DNA from 4 places in the Bacillus sp. UMB0893 genome. Region 3 is predicted to be linked to each of the others. Evidence: riboswitches for the same ligand, from Rfam matches in the RefSeq annotation. Region 3 holds a riboswitch; each other region holds the start of a gene.
What was found. A riboswitch is a leader RNA that binds a small molecule or an ion and turns the genes downstream of it on or off. The one in region 3 is predicted to bind S-adenosylmethionine.

Region 1: it holds a riboswitch for S-adenosylmethionine, as region 3 does, so the genes downstream of both, CYJ36_RS21050 (LLM class flavin-dependent oxidoreductase) here and CYJ36_RS14165 (methionine ABC transporter ATP-binding protein) in region 3, are expected to answer to the same signal.
Region 2: it holds a riboswitch for S-adenosylmethionine, as region 3 does, so the genes downstream of both, metK (methionine adenosyltransferase) here and CYJ36_RS14165 (methionine ABC transporter ATP-binding protein) in region 3, are expected to answer to the same signal.
Region 4: it holds a riboswitch for S-adenosylmethionine, as region 3 does, so the genes downstream of both, CYJ36_RS00065 (MetQ/NlpA family ABC transporter substrate-binding protein) here and CYJ36_RS14165 (methionine ABC transporter ATP-binding protein) in region 3, are expected to answer to the same signal.

Annotation. Positions count from the first base shown of each region.
Region 1 covers NZ_PKLB01000011.1:22,091-26,719, reverse strand. Annotated here, with positions in the region: gene ytvI (sporulation integral membrane protein YtvI) at 1-97, shown strand, start outside; gene CYJ36_RS21060 (DedA family protein) at 170-769, shown strand; gene CYJ36_RS21055 (class I SAM-dependent methyltransferase) at 860-1,615, shown strand; gene CYJ36_RS21050 (LLM class flavin-dependent oxidoreductase) at 1,629-2,693, opposite strand; SAM riboswitch class I at 2,849-2,956, opposite strand; gene CYJ36_RS21045 (thioredoxin family protein) at 3,016-3,336, opposite strand; gene CYJ36_RS21040 (D-alanine--D-alanine ligase) at 3,852-4,629, shown strand, end outside.
Region 2 covers NZ_PKLB01000002.1:52,340-56,968, forward strand. Annotated here, with positions in the region: gene CYJ36_RS05895 (DUF2584 domain-containing protein) at 1-98, shown strand, start outside; gene pckA (phosphoenolpyruvate carboxykinase (ATP)) at 431-2,020, opposite strand; SAM riboswitch class I at 2,328-2,466, shown strand; gene metK (methionine adenosyltransferase) at 2,656-3,858, shown strand; gene asnB (asparagine synthase (glutamine-hydrolyzing)) at 4,520-4,629, shown strand, end outside.
Region 3 covers NZ_PKLB01000006.1:109,091-113,719, forward strand. Annotated here, with positions in the region: gene CYJ36_RS14150 (carboxymuconolactone decarboxylase family protein) at 1-254, opposite strand, end outside; gene CYJ36_RS14155 (MetQ/NlpA family ABC transporter substrate-binding protein) at 424-1,257, opposite strand; gene CYJ36_RS14160 (methionine ABC transporter permease) at 1,270-1,926, opposite strand; gene CYJ36_RS14165 (methionine ABC transporter ATP-binding protein) at 1,919-2,944, opposite strand; SAM riboswitch class I at 3,070-3,179, opposite strand; gene CYJ36_RS14170 (O-acetylhomoserine aminocarboxypropyltransferase/cysteine synthase family protein) at 3,420-4,629, opposite strand, start outside.
Region 4 covers NZ_PKLB01000001.1:7,719-12,347, reverse strand. Annotated here, with positions in the region: gene CYJ36_RS00075 (ammonium transporter) at 1-605, shown strand, start outside; gene CYJ36_RS00070 (hypothetical protein) at 665-925, opposite strand; gene CYJ36_RS00065 (MetQ/NlpA family ABC transporter substrate-binding protein) at 1,002-1,820, opposite strand; SAM riboswitch class I at 1,897-2,008, opposite strand; gene CYJ36_RS23340 (hypothetical protein) at 2,043-2,276, opposite strand; gene CYJ36_RS00055 (lipid II flippase Amj family protein) at 2,446-3,261, opposite strand; gene CYJ36_RS00050 (GNAT family N-acetyltransferase) at 3,378-3,836, opposite strand; gene CYJ36_RS00045 (phytoene/squalene synthase family protein) at 3,892-4,230, opposite strand; gene CYJ36_RS00040 (hypothetical protein) at 4,252-4,629, opposite strand, start outside.

The DNA.
Region 1 (4,629 bases), on a different contig from region 3:
GCTTGGATTCATCGGATTATTCGCTGGCCCTGCATGTGTCATTGTTTTTGAAACGCTTCGAAAAGCCCGTGTGATCCGAACCGATTTCAAAATTTAATCACCCGATATCTAAAAATGTATGAGATAAACGGATGCTTACTTAAAAAACAGATGAATCAGAGGAGAATATATGAAGGAATTTATTTATTCACTTTTAGAGGTGCTGGCGGATTTAGGCTATTACGGAATTGCATTAGGATTAATGATTGAGATTATTCCGAGCGAGATTGTGTTAGGGTATGGAGGCTATTTAATATCACTTGGGCAAATCGAGTTTGCTGGAGCAGTGATCGCCGGGGTTATAGGAGGGACGTTTGCCCAGTTATTTCTGTATTGGATGGGGTATTACGGCGGAAGACCGTTCCTTGAGAAATTCGGAAAATATCTATTTATTAATAAGCATCACCTGGATCTTTCAGAGAATTGGTTTCAAAAATATGGCGCTGGTGTTATTTTCACAGCCAGATTTATACCCATAGTACGGCATGCCATTTCGATTCCAGCCGGAATTGCAAAGATGCCATTATGGCAATTTTCGGTTTATACAGCTGCTGCCATGATTCCTTGGACCATTTTCTTTTTATATCTTGGAATACAGCTTGGCACAAATTGGACGGAAATAAAGCATGTTGCTGAGCCTTACATTATTCCAATGGTTATCATCATGGTTCTAGCGGGAATCGGCTATTACATTGTGAAACGCAATAGCCATCGGTCCCGCAAAATTTAAACAAACGTTTGATTAATGCATTCCGAATGTATGAGGAAACCTAAAAAGGCTATTAATAATAACATGCATCATACTAGGGAGGGTGAAACTATGTTCAGCTCTTATAGTCATCTGGCAGCTGAAGTGTACGATTTAGACAAACCAGTCGGCCATTCTTTTGGCGATGTTGAATATTATCGTGAACGTCTATCAGGGATTAAAGGCCGGATTTTAGAGCCGGGAACAGGATCGGGACGTATGTATATTCCTTTGCTTGAAGACGGTCTGAGAATAGAGGGAATCGATACTTCTCCCGTTATGCTGGAATCTTGCAAAAGGCGCTGTGAGGAAAGAGGGCTTTCACCGGTTCTCCTTGAAATGAGCATGTGTGAGCTGAAACTGCCGCGTTCATACGAGGCAATCATTATTCCAGCAGGAACTTTTTTGCTGATTGAAGACCGGAAATCATCAATCCTTGCACTGAAGAAATTTCATGAGCATCTGGCACCTGATGGACGCCTGATTCTTGATCTTTACTTACAGCATGACACAGAGCTGAATGAGGTCATTACAAAGTCTTGGCAGACCCCAGAGCAAAACATCATTACTATGGAATCAAAGAGAGTTGAAGTAAACTTCATTGATCAGTATTCCGTCAGCTTTTTGAAATATGAAAAGTGGCAGAATGGAAAACTGATTGACACAGAACTGCAGCGATTAGCAATGAGATGGTACGGGGTACGTGAATTCAAACTGATTTTAGAACGGCTTGGATTTACGGATATCGTGATATCTGCTGATTATACATATGGAAAGGCTCCTGATCATGCAGGGCAAACAATTACATATGAAGCAAGAAAATTGTAAAGCACACACTCATTTAAGAGTGTGTGCTTTCTTTTACGATGTCTTTTCTCTTTTCTTCAACCAAAGGCATAACCTGCTTTGAAAAACGTTCCATTTCTTCAAGTTGAGGTGAAAATTGAAGCAGCAGCAAGTCAAGGCCAGCCTCTTCGTACTGAAGAATCTTATCTGCAATTTGTTCAGGAGTTCCAATTAGATTTGGGCGAAGTCCGCGATTGGACACAGAATAATCATAGAGTTCGAGCTTTTGTTCAAGCTGAGATTTTGTTGTGAAATCCTTATATCCTGAATAAGCCGATGATTCCTTGAGATGAGTGATTCTCTCAAGCTCCTGCTGAACTTCTGCTTCCGTTTCCCTGCAGACAATATAAGCAGCCATTCCAAAGGACTGAAACGGTTTTGCTTGAAAAGAAGCTCTTAACTTTTTCATATCGTCAACTTTTCTAGTAATCTCGTAGGCGGTTCCGCCATGCATGACATAGGCATCACAATGCTTTGCAATGGTTTCTTTTCCGCGCGGGCTTTCACCGCCTGCGTAAAGAATTGGATTTGGCTTTTGAACAGGCTTGGGATGAAGGTGTGTATTGCTTAGCTGATAAAAGCTGCCTTGATAGGTAAACGTTTCTTTTTCCCAGAGCCCTTTTAATACCTCAATAAATTCTTCTGTGCGGTCATATCTTGCATCATGTTCTGTGAAAATCCCGCCATATTGGCGCGCCTCCTCTTCCCACCAAGCTGATACAACATTTAAGGTAAACCTTCCCTTGCTGATTTGATCAATGTTAGCTGCCATCTTAGCGGTTACCGCCGGATTGTGGAAGCCTGGCCGTACAGCCGTCATGATTTCAATTTTCTCTGTAACGGCTGCAAGCGCAGCTGCCGTTGTCCAAGCTTCAAGTGAATCATGCTCAGGCCCTTTAATATCATTTAAGTATAACTCAGCAATCAAGGTTGTATCATACCCCCATTTTTCAGCCTTTTGGATAACCTCTTGTGCATAAGCAAATGTTGGAGGCATTTTCTCATCTTCTACATTTCTAAGCCATCCCCCGAAAATCGGCAGCCAAAAACCGTATTTCATCCATGAACACTCCCTGTCTTTTCAATAGAAATTGTTTTCATTCTTTTGCTGCTTTTCGAAAGTTAATGTTTTTCATTGCATCATTATCTAAGAAAAGAGCTACAAAAAAAGCCTCCCTTCGTTAAGAAGAGAGGCAGAATCTGCAGTTTCCATCCATCTCATCTGCCAAACATAACGTTTGCTGGAATTGGCACGGTTTCTTTAAAAAAGATCCGTTGCCGAGGCTTCAAAGGGCCATGTCCCTCCACCTCTCTTGATAAGAAAACATATGAAATTAGTTGTATCATAAAGAAATTTGTTTAATCTGTCAATTCTAAAAACATTAAGCGAGCTTCTCTTGAAGGAACTCTGTCACTTGCTCCGGCGTTTTTGCATTTGCACTGTGAAGGTGTCCCAGCTTTTCTCCATTTTTGAAAATCAGGATACTAGGAATACCCATTACTTGGTTTGTTTCTGCAATCTCTGGGAATTCATCTTTATTGATTTCATACCATTCATATTTAGAATAAGTCTCAATGATTTCATCAATAAACATATTCATTCTCGTACAGTCAGGGCACCAGTCTGCGAAAAATTTGATTAGCACCTCTTGATCTTGGGTAATTAAGTTTTGAAACTGTTCTTGCGATGTAATTTGCTTCATGATCATGCCTCCTTGCCTTTATTTTAATACAAAAAGGGAATTTTGCATTCATGAAATGCTTATTCAAGTCCAAATAAAGGTATTAAGTGCTATGGTCAGATGCTACGTTGAATGGAAAGGGAGAAATGTGGTTTAGCAGATCTTCAATTCAAATAGCTTAAGATCTGCAATAGATAACCAAAGAGCCGGTAAGGAGTCCCGAAACAGATTGAAAGCCGGATTGAGGTAACCAAAGAGTAGGAATGGAGCCCCGAAACAGGATAAAACTCAAAATGAGGTAACCAAAGAATCGGAATGGAGCCCCAAAACAGGTTAAAGCTCAAAATGAGGTAACTAAACATAAACAGTCGGCAGGATCAGTGATATAGCTCAAAAAGCTCAAAATGAGGTGGTTAAAAGCGGACGAAAAAAGGCGTGTCGTTCGAATGTTATAAAGAATTCCTTGATGGGCTATAACAATTTGATTTGAAAATGATAATATAGAAGAGATGAACTTTCTTTAGGGGGATATCCATATGAAAATTAAAGTCGGACTTTTATACGGCGGCAAGTCAGCAGAGCATCAGGTTTCATTGCAAACCGCACTTGCTGTAATAAAAGCATTAGATACAAACAAATTTGACATACATCCAATTTACATTTCGGAAAAAGGCGAATGGGTCCGCGGCCAGCAGCTGCAGGGGCCAGCAGAAAATGTAAAAGCTCTTCAGTTTAAAGAGGAAGGTACGATTGTTTCGCCTGTTGCCTTAAATCAGGATTTATTTCCATCAAAAAATGAAATTCAGCAAGATCAAATTGATGTTGTATTCCCGCTCCTGCACGGTCCTAACGGAGAGGATGGAACGGTTCAAGGCATGCTTGAATTGCTGAATATACCTTACGTAGGCAATGGAGTTCTTGCTTCAGCTGCAGGCATGGATAAAATCATCATGAAAAACTTATTTGCTCAGGCTGGGTTAGATCAGGCTAAATACGTTTCATTCATTAAAAGCGACTGGACAAAATCACCTGAAAAAGCGTATGAGACGGTTGAACAAGAGCTTGGCTATCCATGCTTTGTAAAGCCTGCAAACTTGGGATCAAGTGTCGGAATCAGCAAGTGCAAGGATCGTGAGTCATTAATCAAAGCATTTGGCGAAGCGTTCGAATATGACCGCAAAATTATTATTGAAGAAGGTATCATCGGTCGCGAAATTGAAATAGGCGTGATTGGAAATGATGAGCCAATATGTTCTGTTGTTGGTGAAATTGCTCCTAAGAAAGAGTTTTACGACTACAAAGCAAAATACGAAG
Region 2 (4,629 bases), on a different contig from region 3:
GAGACGTCAGCGGACAAGCTCTTATCAAAAAACTTGAGCTTGCTGAAGACAAAACGATCATAACGTATCAATTAATTGCTTTAAAATCTACGAATTAATTTAAGGGGTTTCCGGTGATGCTGGGAGCTCTTTTAAATATTTAACATGGAAAACGGAAGCTCAGTGCTCCCTGTGGAAAAGAACATTTCACCTGATAAGTCAAAAAACGTCTTTATAAAAAGGCTTTTTTCGCATTGAGTAAGGGATGGGAGCCTCCTCGGCTATGCCTGCGGGGTCTCCCATTCCCCTCTATTTCCCGCAGGAGTCAAGTGCCTTCCGCTACAATCCACTAAAGGTTTTAACCATTTTTTCTTAAAGCAAACAAACTTTACGAAAAGAGCCATATAAAAAAAGGCTATGCCAAAATGAATGGCATAGCAGCTTTTACGACTTATATAGATGGTCCGCCAAGTACTTCAATTTCTGTTGAAACATGATTGAACTTTTTGAAATTTTGTTTAAATTTCCCAGCCAGTTCTTTCGCTTTTTCATTGTAATCTTCGACGCTGTCCCATGTTTTAACTGGCTGCAGGACTTCGTCAGGAACACCTGGAACATGGAGCGGGATTTGCAAGCCGAAATTTTCATCTTTTACCGTTTCAACGTTGTCCAATTCACCTTCAAGTGCAGATTGAACCATTGCACGGGTATATTTTAATTTCATTCTTTCGCCAACACCGTATTCTCCGCCAGTCCAGCCAGTGTTTACTAAAAATACATTCGCCTGATGCTCATCGATTTTCTGCCCCAGCATCTCTGCGTAAACTGTAGCAGGAAGCGGTAGGAAAGGCGATCCGAAGCAAGTTGAGAACGTTGCCTGAGGTGATGTAATGCCGCGCTCTGTACCAGCAAGCTTGCTTGTGTACCCGCTAAGGAAGTGGTACATTGCCTGTTCTTTTGTCAATTTGCTGATTGGAGGCAGAACTCCGAAAGCGTCGGCTGTCAAAAAGACAATCGTATGCGGATGGCCTGCAATACTTGGCTGAACAATATTATCCATTGCCTCAAGCGGATAAGCTGCTCTAGTATTTTCAGTAAAGAATGTATCATCATAATCAGCCACTCTTGTTTCATCATCCAATACGACATTTTCAAGTACAGATCCGAATCTTATTGAATCAAAGATTTGCGGCTCTTTTTCGCGGGACAGGTTGATGCACTTGGCATAACAGCCTCCTTCGATATTAAAAACACCGGCATTAGACCATCCGTGCTCATCATCACCAATTAACTTGCGTTTTGGATCAGCCGATAGAGTTGTTTTGCCTGTACCAGACAGCCCGAAGAAGAGAGCTACGTCGCCTTCCTGGCCAACATTTGCAGAACAATGCATGGATAAAATTCCGCTTTCAGGAAGCAAGTAGTTCATGACAGAGAAAATTGATTTTTTCATTTCTCCTGCATATTCAGTTCCGCCGATTAAGATCGTTCTTTTTTCAAATGATATAATAATAAATGTCTCTGAATTTGTACCGTCAATTGCAGGATCTGCCTTGAAGTTTGGTGCAGAAACAATTGTAAATGGATCTGAATGCTGTATCAGTTCATCTTGGCTTTCTGGCTGAATGAATAGCTGCTGAGCAAAAAGATTGTGCCAGGCAAATTCATTTACTACTTGAATAGGAAGGCGATACTTCGTGTCAGCACCTGCAAATCCTTTGAAAACAAAGAGCTCATTGCGTTCTTTTAAGTATGAAATGACTTTTAAGTACAGTTTTTCAAATGAAGCTTCTGAGAAAGGCTGATTTACAGAACCCCACTCCATTTTGTCTTCTGTTGATTTTTCCTTTACAATAAACTTATCTTTAGGTGAACGTCCTGTGTAAGTACCTGTCGTTGCACGGACAGCACCCGTTGAAGTCAAGATTCCTTCATTGCGTTCTAATACTTTTTCAACAAGAAACGGGACTGATAAGTTATGAAATGCATTTTCCCCTTTGATTAAAAGATCTAGCTCATTCGTTATTTCTATAGAATTCATCCCATACCCATCCTTTACCTATATTTCTATTCTTTATTTTATTAATTAAGTAACTCTTCTCAATTAGTATAACACATTAAAATAAATAGTCTATACTATTTAACTTATTCTATGTAGAAATTGATGAAATGGAACAAGTAGCTAAATGTTTCTGATGAAAATGATACATATATAATAGGAAGTGTTTTTAATTCGTCATTTGGTGGAAACATACAAGAAGGGAAAAGAAAAATCGAATGCGAAAACCTTGTCATTTTTTGTTGACAGGTTGAGGAAATATACGATATTATATGACCTTGAACGGATTCTCTTATCCCGAGCTGGTGGAGGGACAGGCCCTATGAAACCCAGCAACCTGCTTTATTTATTAAAATTCTCGTAAGTCAGAATTTTTGCGAGCAAAGGTGCTAACCTGATGCAAGGCGAAAGCCCTTGATCGATAAGAGCGAAAGGCTACGATTTTAGTAAATAACCTTTCCTCGCGGGAAAGGATTTTTTATTTCTATAAATATTTTTTGCCTGAACGTACTCGTGGATTCTCCTAAAACATGCCAACTGAATTATTTTGCCGAATGGCCAAAATATGAAAGGGAATGAGTTCCGTATCTTTTAACCTTTTGAGGAGGAAAACTTTAATGACTAAACAACGTCGTCTGTTTACTTCAGAGTCTGTAACTGAAGGTCATCCTGATAAAATTTGTGACCAGATTTCTGACTCGATTTTAGATGCAATCTTAGAAAAAGATGCAAATGCCCGTGTTGCTTGTGAAACATCGGTTACTACAGGTCTTGTTCTAGTTGCTGGGGAAATAACAACTTCTACTTATGTAGACATTCCAAAAATCGTTCGTGAAACGGTTAAGGAGATTGGCTACACTCGTGCAAAATATGGTTTTGATGCAGAAACATGTGCAGTACTTACTTCGATTGATGAGCAGTCAGCAGATATCGCTATGGGTGTTGACCAGGCGCTTGAAGCACGCGAAGGAAAAATGACAGATGAGCAGATTGAAGCAATTGGTGCAGGTGACCAAGGATTGATGTTCGGATTTGCTAATAACGAGACAAAAGAATTAATGCCGCTTCCTATTTCACTTGCTCATAAGCTTTCCCGCCGTTTAACAGAAGTACGCAAAGAAGAGATTCTTCCGTATCTTCGTCCAGACGGTAAAACGCAAGTAACAGTTGAGTATGATGAAAATGACAAGCCGGTTCGAATTGATACAATTGTTATTTCAACTCAGCATCATCCTGAAATCTCTTTAGAGCAAATTCAGCGTAATGTGAAAGAGTATGTTATTAATCCAGTTGTACCAAAAGAGTTGATTGATGAAGAAACAAAATACTTCATCAACCCGACTGGCCGATTTGTTATCGGCGGACCACAAGGTGATGCAGGCTTAACTGGCCGTAAAATCATCGTTGATACGTACGGCGGATACGCTCGTCACGGCGGAGGGGCATTCTCAGGAAAAGATCCTACAAAAGTTGACCGTTCTGCAGCATATGCAGCACGTTATGTAGCTAAGAACATCGTTGCAGCAGGTTTAGCTGATAAATGTGAAGTTCAGCTTGCTTATGCAATTGGTGTTGCTCAGCCAGTATCGATCGCAATCGATACATTTGGAACTGGCCAAGTGAAGGAAGATGTTTTAGTTGATGTTGTTCGCGCTAACTTTGATCTTCGTCCAGCAGGAATCATTAACATGCTGAACTTGCGTCGTCCGATCTACAAACAAACAGCTGCTTACGGTCATTTTGGCCGTAACGATCTTGACCTTCCATGGGAAAGAACGGATAAAGCGGAAGCCCTTAAAGAGCAAGCTTTAAATCAATAATAGTATAAAAGATGAGACACTGCGAAAGCAGTTCTCGTCTTTTTTTTATGAAAATGATAACCCAAGGTCCTAGGATTCCAAAAATCTTTCAGTGAAGTACTAAAATACGAGGTGAAAAGATATTTGGTTTGCCAACCATCTTAGCATTCTCAGCCGAATTGTGCCCGGAACTCGGAAAAACAAAAACCAGGTGCATAATAGAAATAGAGCGGAATGGTACCATGGAACCAGATAAAGACGAAATCCAGGTACCCAATAGAGGAGAATGGTGCCCTAGAAATCGGAAAGAGCGAAATTCAGGTACCCAATAGAGCGGAATGGTACCCTGGAACCAGATAAAGATAAAATCCAGGTACCCATGGAGGAGAATGGTGCCCTAGAAATCGGAAAAAAGCGAAATCTAAGCCTCCAATTTAGCAGAATGGTACCCTGGAAATCGGAAAAAGCCGTTCAGTCCTTCAGGTATGGTCAGCAGGGCAAAGTCTTTCAGCCGCAGGGAAAACTACCCGTTATCAAGGTTGGTTTTTATTTTTTTTTAAAAGGAATTATGAGCACAAACACTTTATTTTATGAATTTATTGTTTTATTTTGTAAAAAATTGCAACAAAACCTTGCTTGAGTTCGTTTCACGTACGGATAGACTTTTTTGGAGGCGAATAAGATGTGCGGTTTTGTTGGAATTATTGATTATCGTAAACAGGCAAGTGATATAAATTTTGATACATTCATTGAGAAGGCAAGCAGTAAAATAGAACACAGAGGACCTGATGA
Region 3 (4,629 bases):
TGTTCACTTGCTCCTTGATCCAGACATCCTTTTGTATGGTAAATGATGCAATATTCATCTTGCGAATAAATGCTGATGCCAAGAGCAATTAATTGTTTTTCTTTTTGCGAGAGCGTTCCTTCTTTAAAGCATTCTTGAGTAAAATCATTATAGAGACTTGCAAGCTCAGGCATTTTTTCCGTAAATATACCGAGACCCTCTTTGTAATTATGCAATGCTGCTTCACTAGAATTTCCGGCTTCAAATTGCTGCATCTTTTCAGCTCCATTCCTAATATTAATCATCGTTAGTATGCAAAAAAGAATGGAGATGTATGCGTAAAAGATCCTTCGAATCGCAGTTTATTCCTAATTTCTTCTATATTATATAGAAGAGTTTTTCATATAAAACAAGAGCATCCTTTAAAGGATGCTCTCTTGGTTCTTATTCTCCATCAACAGGCACGACTGCCCCTTCATATTTCTCTTCAATAAATGATTGAATTTCTTTTGAATGAAGAACCTCTACTAACGCTTTGATTTCTTCTTTGTTTTCGTCACCTTTGCGGACGGTTATGATGTTTACATAAGGTGATTCTGATCCTTCAAGTGCAATTGCATCCTTTTGCGGATTTAATCCGGCACCGATTGCATAGTTTGTATTGATTAAGACAGCATCGCCTTCATCGTTGTTATATGCCTGAGGAAGGATACTCGCTTCTACATCAGCTTTAAACTTAAGATTTTTTTTGTTTTCATCAATATCATCTACAGTTGCAGTTGTTTTATCTACGCCTTCTTTAATTGTGATTAAACCTTCGCTTTCAAGCAATGAAAGCATACGGCCATGGTCAGCTACAGAATTACTCATGATAATTGTGCCGCCTTCAGGAATATCATCCAGTGACTTATGTTTTTTAGAGTAAACACCGATTGGTTCGATATGAATTCCGCCGGCATTAACAAAATCATAGTCTTTGTTTTCAGCCATTTGAGACTCTAAATAAGGAATATGCTGAAAATAGTTTGCATCAATTTCTTTGCTTGCCAATGATTTATTAGGTAAGATGTAGTCTTGGAAAGGTACGATATCCAATTCGATGCCTTTTTCTTCAAGCAATGGCTGTGCTTCTTCTAAAATTTCTGCGTGAGGAACGTTTGAAGCACCAATTTTCAGCGTTTTTGTTTCTTCACCTTCTCCATTTCCTCCTCCTGAACCGCAAGCGGCAAGAGCGAAAGCAGATGTTGCAAATACAGCACTTAATAATAACTTTTTCATAATAAATCCTCCCTATCGTTTATCCATTTTTGATGTTATAAAATCTCCAATAAATTGGATGATAAATACGATGACTAAGATTAAGATTGTTGCAATCATGGTAACTGCATTATTATTTCTTTGGAATCCTTCGAGAAATGCAAGGTTGCCTAGGCCGCCTGCTCCTACTACCCCTGCCATGGCTGTATATCCAACGAGTGCAATGGCAGTAACTGTAATTCCGGAAATGAGAGCCGGCAAGGATTCAGGTATAAGAACTTTCCAGATAATCGTCGAAGTTTTTGCTCCCATTGATCTTGCAGCCTCAATGACACCTTTATCGATTTCACGGAGTGCAATTTCGACCATCCGGCCGTAAAATGGCGCAGCGCCTATTATTAATGCCGGCAAAGCAGCCTTCGCTCCAAGGAATGTATCAAGAATTGCTTTTGTAAACGGAATAAGCAGGATAATCAGCAAGATAAATGGAATCGAGCGAAAAATATTTACAAAAGCGGCGATCACAACATTTATTGCTTTGTTTTCCCAAATTCCGCCTTTTGATGTTAAGAATAATAAGAGTCCAAGTAATATTCCCAAGATAAAGGTAGCTGCTACTGAAAAGCCAGTCATGAATAACGTTTCACTTGTAGCTTCCCATACATTTTCCCATCTAACATTTTCAAACATTCGCAATCACCTCCACTTCAACTTCCTGACTGCGAATAAAAGCCATTGCTTTATTTAATTCTTCAATTTCGCCATCCATATGAATTAACAATGTTCCATATGATCCGCTTTGAGTTTGCGAGATTTTACCCTGCAGAATATTGACTTCAATGCTGTGCTGACGAATGAGATTCGTAATCAGCGGGCTCTCTGTTGAATCACCTACAAACGTTAATTGAATGACTGGACCTTTTGTATATTTTTCAAGAATGAGCTCCATCGTTTCTTGTGTATCATCAGGTTCTGTTATTTGCTTAACGAAGCGTTTCGTAATCGGCTGCTGCGGTCTTCTGAATACATCCAGCACTTCACCCTGTTCCACGATTTTGCCGTTTTCCATGACGGCAACACGATGGCAGATTTTACGGATAACATGCATTTCATGTGTAATTAAAACGATTGTTAAACCAAGTCTTTCATTAATATCAACAAGCAGGTCAAGAATTGAATCTGTTGTTTGAGGATCTAATGCAGATGTCGCCTCATCGCAAAGCAGCACTTTAGGGTTATTTGCAAGTGCCCTCGCAATCCCAACACGCTGCTTTTGTCCTCCACTCAGCTGAGATGGATAAGCATCTTCTCTTCCCTCGAGCCCGACAAGCTTAATAAGTTCATCTACGCGTTTTTGTCTCTGTTCTTTTTTGACACCTGCAATCTCCAATGGAAACGAAATGTTTTCCCGCACCGTTCTAGACCATAACAGATTAAAATGCTGAAATATCATGCTTATTTCATGTCTTGCTTTTCTCAGCTCGGCACCGCTGATTTTATCGATCTGCCGCCCTGCCACCTGAATGGATCCAGCAGAAGGTTTTTCAAGACCGTTCAGCAGTCGGATAAGGGAGCTTTTTCCTGCTCCGCTATAACCGATAATTCCAAAAATTTCACCTTGTTTTATATCTAAGGCAACCGAATCAACAGCTGTTACATTTCCATTTTTTGATTGAAATACCTTCCGGACATCCTTTAATGTAATCATTCCTTCACCTCTTCCCAAATTGCACTCACTATCATTTTGTACGAAACTTAAGAGGTTCATGTTATTAAACTAAAAAAGCCTTTCTGCAAAAATGAGCAGAAAGGCATATCTATAGAAGAACCTTTCTCTCATCTTTCAAAGCTGTTATAAGCTTTGAGTGAATTGGCACCTTTTCAATAAAATTGACGGTTGCCGGGCTTCGCAGGGCACTTCCCTCCACCTCTCTGGATAAGAGTCAAACAATATATTTAGTTAATATTCATTAAATTTAGTGAGTTTGTAGTACGAGAGTGATTTTATCATGTGTCAAAAGCCAGTGTCAAGAACAAAAGCGCAGGCGACTTGATCAGCCTGCTGAAAAAATAGAAAATTCAAAGGAATGCGGCTTTTTCACAATGAGCCGGACACTGTAGCTGGATGTGGATAACCTTATTATCTTTTCTTAAGTCATTCCTAACATCAATAAGCTGTTTTATCATTGAGAGTAGACGGATGATTTATTAAATGATTTCATTCCCGTTGCCTTGAAAATTGCCTGATCAAGATCTTCTTTGAGGTCATCGATATGCTCAATTCCAACAGATAAACGAATCAAATCCTCTGAAACTCCCGATTTTTGCAGCCCTTCTTCGCTTAGCTGCTGATGAGTCGTACTTGCCGGGTGAATGATTAAGCTTTTCGCATCACCAACATTTGCCACATGAGACCAAAGGTTGACCGAATTAATGACTTTAGCTCCCGCTGCACGGCCACCCTCAATCCCAAAAACTACAACTGCCCCTGCTCCTTTAGCTAAGTATTTAACTGCACGTGCTTTATCAGGATGCTGCTCATCTTCAGGATAAAGAACCCATTTAACTGCAGGATGTTCTTTTAAATATTGAACGATCTTTCTTGTATTAAAAATATGCTCCTTCATTCTTACATGAAGGGTTTCAAGGCCAAGATTAAATTGAAAAGCATTAAAAGGGCTGATTGCCGGACCTAAATCACGAAGTAATTGAACACGTGCCTTTACGATAAACGCAGCCTCTGGCAATGCCTCTGCATAAACGAGATTGTGGTAGCTTGGATCTGGTGAAATGAAGCCGGGAAACTTCTTACTATTCCAATCAAATTTCCCTCCATCTACAATAATGCCGCCAAGTGTTGTTCCATTTCCAAGCAGCCATTTCGTTGCTGAATGGATGACAATATCAGCTCCATGTTCAATTGGCCTGCATAAATAAGGGGTTGCAAATGTATTATCAATAATCAATGGAATCCCTGCTTCATGGGCAATTTTCGCAACAGCCTCTATATCAAGAACCTGCAAACTTGGATTTCCGATCGTTTCTGCAAATATTGCTTTTGTTTTAGGAGTGATGGCATTACGGAAATTCTCCGGATCTTCCGCATTAACAAATTTCGTTTGAATTCCATATCTAGGGAGTGTTGTTTCGAAAAGGTTATAAGTACCTCCATACAGACTTGATGCAGAGACAATTTCATCCCCTGCTCCTGCAATATTTAAAACAGCCAGTGTAATTGCAGCCATCCCGCTTGCAACCGCCAAACTGCCGATTCCACCTTCTAACTGCGCAACCCTCTCCTCAAACACCGTTGCTGTTGGATTATGTATCCTGGTATAAATATAACCCTGTTCCTTTAGAGCGAATAAATTAGAAGCATGATCCGTGTCATTA
Region 4 (4,629 bases), on a different contig from region 3:
GATATGTAGCTTTGAATACTCAGCTTGCTGCAGCTGCAGGGGCTGTAGCGGCGATGATCATTGTTAGAATGATGACCGGAAAAGCAGATATTCCTACAACCTTAAATGGTGCGCTTGCCGGACTTGTCGCGATTACAGCTTCCTGTGCATTTGTTGCTCCTTGGGCAGCGGTTGTCATCGGCATCATTGGCGGAGTCCTTGTCTATTTCAGCATGAAGCTTTTTGATAAATTAAAAATTGATGATCCTATTTTTGCATTATCTGTTCATGGAGCAGCAGGAATTTGGGGAACTTTATCAACAGGATTCTTTGCAACCCCAGAGTTAGCTGAGAGAAATGGCGGATTGGCGGGATTATTCTACGGCGGCGGCTTCACTCAGCTCAGTGTTCAGACACTTGGCATAGTTTCCAGCGCAGCCTATGCATTCATCGTTTCCTACATTATTTTAAAGATCATGAAGCAAGTGATGGGCAGCATCCGCGTAACGGAAGAAGAGGAAATGATGGGCCTTGATATGAGTGAACACGGCAGCTATGGATATCCTGAATCATTTGCTCACCTAAATGAGGAAACCTCAGGCAAGAAAACAACAACAACAGCATAATAGGGTAAAAACTCTTGGCTCCCAACGGATAATCCCGGGTTTGATCTAATCATTGGAAATTATGTACGATATTTTTTCCGGCAGTTTCCAAGATAGCCTGCCCATATTACCATATTTAGAAAAAGCACTGCGGAATTCACCTGCAGTGCTTTTTGCTGTGCAAGCACATGGATTCTTGTGAATTCATAGGAGGTTCCATATAATCGAGGAAAAAAACCAAAAGCCGTTAAGGCTGCTGTCGTAATGACTGGAAGCCAAAGCTTGCTAATAAGCGCTAAAAGAATAAACATGGCTTGATTCAAGATGAACACGAGAATCATTCGATTGTGCCAATAAGAGACCTTTACAGCATAAGAAAACGCTTGAAATCACCCAAGCGTTTTCTAGAGTTACTTCCTATTTCTGATTCTCCATCCATTCAGGCTTTCCAAATCCTTTGAATTTTTCATCGATTGTTTTCTCAAATTCTTCTGATTCGACAACCTCTTTAATATCTTTGGCAAGCTCTGAATTAACATCTTTCGTATTCATCACCACGCGGTTGCGGTGCACATCGTTCATATCTTCAAGTTTGACGGCATCCGCCAGATTCATTTTGGCAGCTAAGGCGAAGTTCCCCGGCACTGCAGATAAATCCGTATCTTCCACCGCTCTTGGTAATTGAGCAGCTTCAACTGGAACAAATTTTAAATTTTGCGGATTATCTGTTACATCTTTTTCCGACACTTGAATGGCCTTTACATTCTCATTCAGCTTTATTAATCCGGCACCCTTCAAGATCTGAAGTGCACGGGCTGCGTTTGTTGGATCATTAGGAATTGCTACAATTGCCCCTTCTTTCACTTCCTCAAGTGATTTCACCTTGTCTGAATAGATTCCCATTGGAGCAGTAGGGACGGTAATGACCTCAGATAAATCAAGTTTACTTTGTTTCGCAAACGTTTCCATGTAGATCTTATGCTGAAAAAGGTTGGCATCAAGTTCACCATTTCCTAAAGCCTGATTTGGCTGAATATAATCATTGAATTGCACCACTTCAACGTCGTATCCCTTTTTTTCAAGGCCCGGCTTAATTGCAAGTTCAACCATGTCTGTGTACGGACCAGCTGAGGATCCAATTTTGATGCTCTTCTTCTCCCCGGAAGTTTCTGCTGCACCACAAGCAGATAATACTCCGATTGCAAGTACGATAAGTGCTAAAAGTGTCTTTTTCATGTCTGTTTCTCCTCCATTTTTCCTGTGAACACAAAAAATTCCTCTTTCATTCAGAAAGAGGAATCGTATGTATCACGACTTATCTTCCAGAATGAATTCATTGTCATTCTGCAGGATTTAGCACCGTTCCATTAAAGGAGGTTGCCGGACTTCACAGGGCCTGTTCCCTCAGTCACTCTTGATAAGCAAACTATTAAATTTAGAATAAAACAATCTTATCTTCTAACCTGTGTTTTTGTCAACTACTATTTCAAGCGGATTAATCGGGTTTTGATTGAAGAAACGCAACCCGCTGAAAATGAACGAATTGTAGCCAAGAAATAATAAAAATGTTAATAGCCATATAAATCCAAGAGCAAAATCTAATAAAATCCGCCTCTTATTTTCCCTTTTGATGACACTTTCAATTCCATCTAGTATTGAACCTATTCCTGATGCAAGAAATAAAAATTTCAAATAGTAAAAATTGAACCCCTTAGTTAGTCCTATTATTAGAATGAAGACCATTAGGATCAGGATCAAATATCTGATCGTGATAAATGGTTTTGTGCTTGGACTTTCCCTTTTTTCAAAAAACACCCCCACTACAGTACACCACCTAATCCATCCTGCCATACAACCAACCCTAAACAATAAATTTGGTTAGCCAAGCCACATAATTCGCTCCTGGAATAAATAAAAGCTGTGCAAGAACCGTCCCTAATAGTCTAGACGTAACCATCATTAATGAAATGCCTTTTAGTCTCGAGTAACTCCCTTTATTATTTACCACATCATCAGCTAATACTGAAATCTTGGGATCTATTAAAATGACAAGAAGGATGGTTGCTATTCCATTAATTAGTCCAGATGCCATTATTGCCGTTGATGATCGGTCAGGCACTAATAAAGCTGCATATAAAGCTGATAAAACCCCTATTGTATAAATAGAAGTGATTATCATATTAAGAATGAAGAGCTTCACTGGAATATTCTTAAGATTAATTGCCATAAAATAACTCATTTTTGGTACATGAATATGCTTTATTCCTCTTTTAATATATTCAAAAGATAATCCTTTTTTTACTAATAACGGGATAGAACCTCTAGCCTCAGATAAGTGAATGATTGCTCTGGAAAACAAGGCTATGAAAGTTGGCAGAAATAGAATACCGAGAAAGGTTCCTGCTGTCGATGAAGCAATTAGGACTCTATATTGATTTTCCACATAAAGAAGAGTATTTTCCTGCGGTGCTAAATCAACAAGACTTCCTGTAAACGGCTGCTGCATCATATTTGCCATTCTTGAAACGATCACCATCAAATTGAACAATGAAAGGGCAGAAGCTATCATTTTCACTCTTGCTCCAGAAAGTCTTACAGCATATGCTAATGTTTCAATACAATGGATTATTAAAATGAACACTGAGATAAATAATACTCTATCTGTGAAGTAATCCAATTTATCAACCTACTCTTAATCGTCATAATTTCAATTATAAACCACAAATCCAGCTATTTCCTTAAAGCATTTTTCTTTATGGAAAAAGCCACCTGTTGAGCAAGAAACATGATCGTTCATAAAAAAAGGCAAAATACCTCCTCCCCACCATAAGAATCCCCAGTTTCTACAAAACCAAAGCTCTTATATAATTCCTTTGCGTTATGATTATCTTTATAAACCGTTAAACGAATTTCTTTGCATTGAGTAAATCTATTGTTTATCCACTTCACAATCTCTGCAAGTGCAGCCTTGCCATATCCTTTTCCTTGATGCTTTTCATCAATAATAAATCCATTTATCCAAAACATGTTACTGGTCTTTTCTTCATAAGCATGCATGACGAAACCAACTATTTGTTCCTGGTCATATATAGCAAATGGAAGATATTCTACATTTTCACCGTCTGGTTTTATGTAAACCTTAGCAAGAGACACGGCAACTGTTGGAACAAAATTACTTTGATTTTCTTTTACTTTTAGATTTAAAGCCTTCTCCCAATTTTCTCTGGTAACAAGTTTTAGCTGTACTTTCATAATTTTTTACCTCTGATAAAAGATTTTAGTAGCTTCTCACCACTTAAATATTTCTTCAAAAAAATAAGATTCCCTTCTTTGGCTGATCTCTCCTGAAAACCGCACGGTAAATGTGGCCTGCTGCTTTTACTGGAGCACGTGCATGAAGCGGGTATTCATTTATTGTTTTCATCGCTTTGTCATAGTTCCCTTCGGCTTCTGCAGCAAGATGTTCCCATACTCGAATAAACTCTGAAGTTACTTGCCTCTGCTTTAAGTCTCGCTCATGATAGTGATAACGTGACATAACATCCATCGGCAAATAGATACGATCTCGTCCAAGATCTTCTCCTGCATCTCGCGGGATATTGGTCAGCTGCATTCCAAGCCGAGTGCAGCAAAAAGAGCCTGGCATGATCCGCTAGACTCTAATTCATTACTTAACAGCTATTGAAAAACTTAAGACTTCATCCTCCCATATCAGGTTTCCTTTCATGACTTGGGCTTTAAGACCATAAGGAATGACCAATTTATTATCAACCAGTCCAATTTTCTTAACCTTTGCTCCTTCTAAATAGAAAAACTCATAGGAGGGCTCTTCAATCCGGTTAGTAATTTCAAACTCCACTGTGTTTGCATAATAGCTGTCTACTATCTCAAGATTTGCTCCTGCTTCCGGGAGTTTATATGGTGCACGGTCAGCCTGGCATTCCTTCTCTTCCTGTTTACAATGCACAGGGCTGATGTTTTTTATAGATGATTCATTCCAGATTAAGGTCAGTCCCGGAGGCAGGTTTTTATCGATTGCATCTGC